2 regions of the Streptomyces sp. NPDC048172 genome follow, and region 2 is predicted to be linked to the other one. Evidence: predicted binding sites of a transcription regulator. Region 2 holds the regulator's gene; the other holds the start of a gene.
The links. Region 2 encodes HrcA, which represses chaperone genes, less so after heat shock. Its sites were predicted from a motif close to TTNGCACTCNGNNNNNCNGAGTGCNAA; they were not measured.

Region 1 (3,520 bases), on a different contig from region 2:
CCTGGACGTCCTCGGACTTGCCCGCGCCGTCGACGATCGTGGTGTCGTCCTTGGTGACGGTGATGCGGCGGGCCGAGCCCAGCACGTCGAGACCGGCCTGGTCGAGCTTGAGGCCGACCTCCTCGGCGATCACGGTGGCGCCGGTGAGGGTCGCCATGTCCTGCAGCATCGCCTTGCGGCGGTCGCCGAAGCCGGGCGCCTTGACCGCGGTGGCGTTGAAGGTGCCGCGGATCTTGTTCACGACGAGCGTGGACAGGGCCTCGCCCTCGACGTCCTCGGCGATGATCAGCAGCGGCTTGGAGCCACCGGCCTGCATGATCTTCTCCAGCAGCGGCAGCAGGTCCTGGATGGAGCTGATCTTGCCCTGGTGGATCAGGATGTACGGGTCGTCGAGGACGGCCTCCATACGCTCCTGGTCGGTGACGAAGTAGGGCGAGAGGTAGCCCTTGTCGAAGGCCATGCCCTCGGTGAAGTCCAGCTCCAGACCGAAGGTCTGGGACTCCTCGACGGTGATCACACCGTCCTTGCCGACCTTGTCCATCGCCTCGGCGATCAGCTCGCCGACCTGCTTGTCCTGCGCGGACAGGGCGGCGACGGAGGCGATGTCCTCCTTGGAGTCGATCGGCCGCGCCGTGGCGATCAGCTCGTCGGAGACGGCCGCGACGGCGGCGTCGATGCCCTTCTTCAGGGCGGCCGGGGAGGCACCCGCGGCAACGTTGCGCAGGCCCTCGCGGACCAGGGCCTGGGCCAGCACCGTCGCGGTGGTGGTGCCGTCACCCGCGATGTCGTTGGTCTTGGTCGCGACCTCCTTGAGGAGCTGCGCGCCCAGGTTCTCGTACGCGTCCTCGACCTCGACCTCACGGGCGATGGTCACGCCGTCGTTGGTAATGGTCGGGGCGCCGAACTTCTTGTCGATGACGACGTTCCGGCCGCGCGGACCGATGGTCACCTTCACGGTGTCGGCGAGGCTGTTGACACCGCGCTCAAGGGCGCGACGGGCGTCCTCGTCGAACTTCAGGATCTTCGCCATGGGAGCTGTTGAGTCCTCTCACACGTCTCGTTCGCGTCTCGCACGAGCCGCGCCCTGGCCCCGGCTACCTCGCGGGAGGGAGCGGGCACCAGGGCGCGGTTCGATGCAGGTCCTTACAGCGTGCTCGCTGCGGTCTGCTGAATTACTTCTCGACGATCGCGAGAACGTCGCGAGCCGAGAGGACGAGGTAGTCCTCGCCGTTGTACTTCACCTCGGTGCCGCCGTACTTGCTGTACAGCACGATGTCGCCGACCTTGACGTCGAGCGGCAGGCGGTTGCCGTCCTCGAAACGGCCCGGGCCCACGGCGAGAACGGTGCCCTCCTGGGGCTTCTCCTTCGCGGTGTCCGGAATGACCAGGCCCGAGGCCGTGGTCTCTTCGGCGTCGAGCGGCTGGACCACGATGCGGTCCTCAAGCGGCTTGATGGCAACCTTGGAACTGGCGGTCGTCACGATCCGACCTCCCCCTTCGGAGATCTCATCACGGGGTCATATGTCTGGGGTGGCGACCTGGTAGATCCGTCGTCGCGGGTGCCGGATCTGCCCGTCGCGTACTTCTGGCACTCCCTTGGGGAGAGTGCCAGGGTTGAGATTATGCCTGGGTTAGCACTCGGTCAAGCGGAGTGCCAGACGCTCGCCGCTTCGGCGATACGCCGACGTCTATGGCACGCCCCCTTTCCGCCCTCTGATGAGGGGGTGCCCCTTGCCGCGCTGTGCAGGCTGCGGGCGCGTTGTGGCCGGGTGCGCAGTTCCCCGCGCCCCTGACGGGGCTCGCCTCCCGTGTTTACTGGGGGCGTGGAGTTGGAGATCTTCGAGCGGCTGCTCGGCGGTGAGGGGCAGGAGCTCCTGGAGGAGCTGCGCGCTTACGACCCCGGGGACGAGCTGGCCGTGGCCACGCGGCTGCGGCAGACGCACGACGCGGCACTCGTCTCGGCGGCGCTCGGACAGGCACGGCTGCGGCAGCGGGCCGCGGGGAAGTTCGGGGCCGACGCCGCGCGGATGTACTTCACGGCGCACGGGGCCGAGCAGTCGACCCGTACGGCCGTCGCCGCGCACCGTGCCGCGCGTATCGCCGCCTCCGGGGTACGGACGGCCGCCGATCTGTGCTGCGGCAACGGCGGCGACGCGCTCGCGCTGGCGCGCGCGGGGGTGCGGGTGCTGGCCGTCGACAAGGACCCGCTGACCTGCGCCGTCGCACGCGCGAACGCCGAGGCGCTGGGCCTCGGCGAGCTGGTCGAGGTGCGGTGCGCGGACGTCACGGAGGTGGACACGGCCGGGTACGACGCGCTGTTCGTGGACCCCGCGAGGCGGGGCGGGAGGGGACGGATCTTCGACCCCGAGGCGTATTCGCCGCCGCTCAGCCGGGCCGTGGAGCTGGCCCGTACGGCGCCGCTCGCCGCGCTGAAGATCGCGCCGGGCATCCCGCACGAGGCGGTGCCGGACGACGCGGGCGCCGAGTGGGTCTCCGACGGGGGCGACGTGAAGGAGGCCGTGCTCTGGTTCGGCGACGGCGCCCCGGCCCCCGGATCCGTACGGGCCACGCTGCTGCCCGGCGGGCACACACTGACGGGACGGGAGCTGCCCCCGCCGGAGACCGGCCCCGTGGGCCGCTTCCTGTACGAGCCGGACGGCGCCGTGATCCGCGCGCACCTGGTCGCCGAGGTCGCCGAGGCGGTCGGCGGGCGGCTGATCGACGAGACGATCGCGTACGTCACCGCCGACGAGCCGCCGCAGGGGACGCCGTACGCCACGGCGTACGAGATCACCGACGTGCTGCCCTTCAACCTCAAGAAGCTGCGGGCGCTGCTGCGCGAGCGCGGGGTCGGCGTCGTCACCGTCAAGAAGCGCGGCTCGGCCGTCGAACCGGAGGAACTCCGCAAGAAACTGAAGCTCGACCCGAAGCGGGACAGGGGCTCGTGCACGGTCTTCCTCACGCGCGTCGCGGGGGCCCCGAGCATGCTGCTGGGCGGACCGGTGCCGCGGCCCTGACCTCTGCCCGGGCGCAGGCTGAGGCGGTTCGCTGTCGTCCTTGGCCGTCCATATCCGTGAGGTCGTGACGTCCCGGCTGCGGAGGAGGGATCCTTCCGCAGGTGTCCACCTACACCACCGCCGTCTTCGGCGAAGCCCCCGTCATCCGGGTGCTGCGCCTCGCGGCCGACGCCCAGTGGTCCGCGGGACGGCTGGACGTCGACGACGAACTCGCCCGCCTGGACCGCACCGTCCGCTTCTCCCCGGAAGCGTCCTGGGCGATGCCCATGTCCACGCTGGCCGCGCTCCTGGAGCTCATCGCCGACATCCTCGAGGCCGACCCCGCGCACGACACCCCGCCCGCCTTCCGTGCCGCCCTCGAACGCGCCACCGAAGGTGCCGAAGGCACCGAAGGCACCGACCCGCCCGGCTACCTGCGCACCCTCGCGGCTCGTATCCGGCGCCGCGCGGACGCGCGCCACGTGGGCGTCCGCGAACTCCCCCTCGTCCGCTGGGAGGTCGAA
Region 2 (3,520 bases):
TTCCTCCTGCTCGGGCTCCAGCTTGGTCGGGGTCGTGACCTCGACGTGGACGATCAGCTGGCCACGGCCGCCGCCGCGCAGATGCGTGACGCCGCGCTCGTGCAGCGGGATCGACTGCCCCGACTGGGTGCCGGGCCGGATGTCGATCTCCTCCACCCCGTCGAGCGTCTCCAGCGGCACCTTCGTGCCGAGCGAGGCCGCCGTCATCGGGATGGTGACCGTGCAGTGCAGGTCGTCGCCGCGGCGCTGGAAGGTCGGGTGGGGGTTCTCGTGGATCTCGACGTAGAGATCACCGGCGGGGCCGCCGCCGGGGCCGACCTCGCCCTCGCCCGCGAGCTGGATCCGCGTCCCGTTGTCGACACCGGCCGGGATCTTGACCGTCAGGCTGCGCCGCGAACGGACCCGGCCGTCGCCCGCGCACTCGGGACACGGGGTCGGTACGACCGTGCCGAAGCCCTGGCACTGCGGGCAGGGCCGCGAGGTCATGACCTGGCCGAGGAACGAGCGGGTCACCTGGGAGACCTCGCCGCGGCCGCGGCACATGTCGCAGGTCTGCGCCGAGGTGCCGGGCGCCGCGCCCTCGCCGCTGCACGTGGTGCAGACGACGGCGGTGTCGACCTGGATCTCCTTGGTGGTGCCGAACGCCGCCTCTTCGAGGTCGATGTCCAGCCGGATCATGGCGTCCTGGCCACGGCGCGTACGCGAGCGCGGACCGCGCTGCGAGGCCGTGCCGAAGAAGGCGTCCATGATGTCGCTGAAGTTGCCGAATCCGGCGCCGAAGCCGCCCGCTCCACCGGCCGCCGCACCCGAGGTCGGGTCGCCGCCGAGGTCGTAGACCTGCTTCTTCTGCGGGTCCGAGAGCACCTCGTAAGCGGTGTTGATCTCCTTGAACCGCTCCTGGGTCTTCGGATCCGGGTTCACGTCCGGGTGCAGCTCGCGGGCGAGCCTGCGGAAGGCCTTCTTGATCTCGTCCTGCGAGGCGTCGCGCTGCACGCCGAGGACCGCGTAGTAGTCCGTCGCCACTTACGACTCCGCGAGGATCTGTCCGACGTACCGTGCCACTGCGCGTACAGCTCCCATCGTTCCGGGGTAGTCCATGCGGGTCGGTCCGACCACGCCGAGCTTGGCGACTGCTTCGTCGCCCGAACCGTAGCCGACCGAGACGACCGATGTGGAACTCAGTCCTTCATGGTGGTTCTCATGTCCGATTCGTACGGTCATGCCCGAGTCCTTGGCCTCGCCGAGCAGTTTGAGCAGCACGACCTGCTCCTCCAGCGCCTCCAGGACGGGCCGGATGGTGAGCGGGAAGTCGTGCCCGAAGCGGGTGAGATTGGCGGTACCGCCGATCATCAACCGCTCCTCCGTCTCCTCGACCAGGGTCTCCAGCAGAGTCGCCAGCACCGCGGAAATGGTTCCCCGGTCGTCGGCGTCGAATGCCTCGGGGAGGTCCTGGACCAGAGACGGCACCTCGGTGAAGCGCTGGCCGACCACCCGGCTGTTCAGCCGGGCACGCAGGTCCGCCAGAACCGATTCGCCGATCGGCGCCGGGCAGTCGATCAGGCGCTGCTCGACCCGGCCCGTGTCGGTGATCAGCACCAGCATCAGCCGCGCGGGCGCGAGCGCCAGCAGCTCGACATGGCGCACCGTCGAACGGGTCAGCGAGGGGTACTGCACGACGGCGACCTGGCGGGTGAGCTGGGCCAGCAGCCGCACCGTGCGCCCCACGACGTCGTCTAGGTCGACGGCACCGTCGAGGAAGTTCTGAATCGCGCGCCGCTCCGGGGAGGACAGCGGCTTGACGCCCGCGAGCTTGTCGACGAAGAGGCGGTACCCCTTGTCGGTGGGGATGCGGCCCGCGCTGGTGTGGGGCTGGGCGATGAAGCCCTCGTCCTCCAGCGCCGCCATGTCGTTACGCACAGTGGCCGGGGAGACCTGCAGATTGTGCCGCTCGGTGAGCGCCTTGGAGCCGACGGGCTCCTCCGTGCCGACGTAGTCCTGGACGATGGCGCGGAGCACCTCAAGTCTGCGCTCGCTGAGCATGGCGCACACCTCCCGTCCGGCCGCTCTTCTCGTGTTCCTTCGTGCCACCCCTGGCACTCGCCGCAGAGGAGTGCCAGCTTCCCTGTGCCAGTGTACGGCCGGTCACCACAGCCAGGGCAAGGGCCGCCTGATCGCGTGCGCCGACGCTACCGCGCTCCTCGCCGCACGCGGGCGTGGCTGCCCACGTGCGGTTAGCGTCGTCGTATGACGGCGCATTGGGAAGAGCGGGCGCAGGAACCGGGACGCGGCGACGGCACGCCCGGCAGTACGGTCGGGGAGCGCTGGGAGCGTGTCGCGCCCGGTGTGGCGCGGCGCAGGCTGCCGCGCTGGGACGCCACCGTGGGGGCCGTGACCGGGGACGACGGGGTGCTGGTGATCGACACCGGCTCCTCCCTGCGGGAGGGTGCAGCGCTCCGCGCGGACGTGCGTGCCCTCTGGGGCCGCGCTGTGACGCATATCGCGCTGACGCACCCGCACTTCGACCACGTGCTCGGCACGGCGGCGTTCGCGGGGGTACAGGTGTACGGCGCGGTCGGCATCAGCGAACTCCTCGCGCGCTCCCGGGACTCGCTCCGTGAGGACGCCGTCCGGCAGGGGCTGCCGGAGGACGAGGCGGCGGAGGCCGCGGACGTCCTCGTACGGCCGCACCACCCCGTCTCCGGCGACATGACCGTCTCCCTGGGCGGCGGGCGCGAGGTGCTGCTCGCCAACCTCGGCCCCGCGCACTCGGGCCACGACCTGGTGGTCCTCGTGCCCGGCACGCCGGACGTCGTCTTCTGCGGCGACCTCGTCGAGGAGTCGGGCGAGCCCCAGGCCGGGCACGACGCACACCCCGCCCGCTGGCCCGCGGCCCTGGACCGGCTGCTGGCGCTGGGCGGCGAGGAGGCGGTGTACGTACCGGGGCACGGGGCGCTGGTGGACGCGGCCTTCGTCCGGCGGCAACGGGACGAGCTCGCCAGGAGGTTCGGCGAGGCGTGACGCTCCGCGCGACGTAGCAGAATGACCCCATGCGCAACGACCGCTACAGCAGCCTCAACCTGACACCCCCCTGGAAACGGCAGAAGCCCGTGCCCGAGGTGCCCGCCGAGGTGGATCTCGTGGTGGAGGAGGTCACCACCGGGTTCTGCGGTGCGGTGATCCGCTGGGAGAAGACGGCCCAGGGGCCGACGGTCACGCTGGAGGACCGCTTCGGCAAGCACCGGGTCTTCCCGATGGAGCCCCGCGGCTTCCTGCTGGAGGGCAAGGTCGTGACGCTGGTGCGGCCGGCCGCCTCGCCGGAACCCTCGGGTCCGAAGCTGACCGCCTCCGGCTCGCTCGCCGTCCCCGGCGCGCGGGCGCGGGTGGCGCGGGCCGGGCGGATCTACGTCGAGGGGCGGCACGACGCGGAGCTGGTCGAGAAGGTGTGGGGCGACGACCTGCGGATCGAGGGCGTCGTCGTGGAGTACCTGGAGGGCGTGGACGACCTCCCCGCGATCGTCGA

Region 1: the regulator HrcA is predicted to act here: its motif matches at 1,632-1,658, upstream of groES (co-chaperone GroES).

Annotation. Positions count from the first base shown of each region.
Region 1 is NZ_JBIDAT010000001.1:269,566-273,085, reverse strand. It holds gene groL (chaperonin GroEL) at 1-1,030, opposite strand, end outside; gene groES (co-chaperone GroES) at 1,173-1,481, opposite strand; gene ACGF3A_RS01340 (methyltransferase domain-containing protein) at 1,824-3,017, shown strand; gene ACGF3A_RS01335 (hypothetical protein) at 3,119-3,520, shown strand, end outside.
Region 2 is NZ_JBIDAT010000007.1:219,954-223,473, forward strand. It holds gene dnaJ (molecular chaperone DnaJ) at 1-1,023, opposite strand, end outside; gene hrcA (heat-inducible transcriptional repressor HrcA) at 1,024-2,040, opposite strand; gene ACGF3A_RS30495 (MBL fold metallo-hydrolase) at 2,245-3,018, shown strand; gene ACGF3A_RS30500 (DUF3097 domain-containing protein) at 3,048-3,520, shown strand, end outside.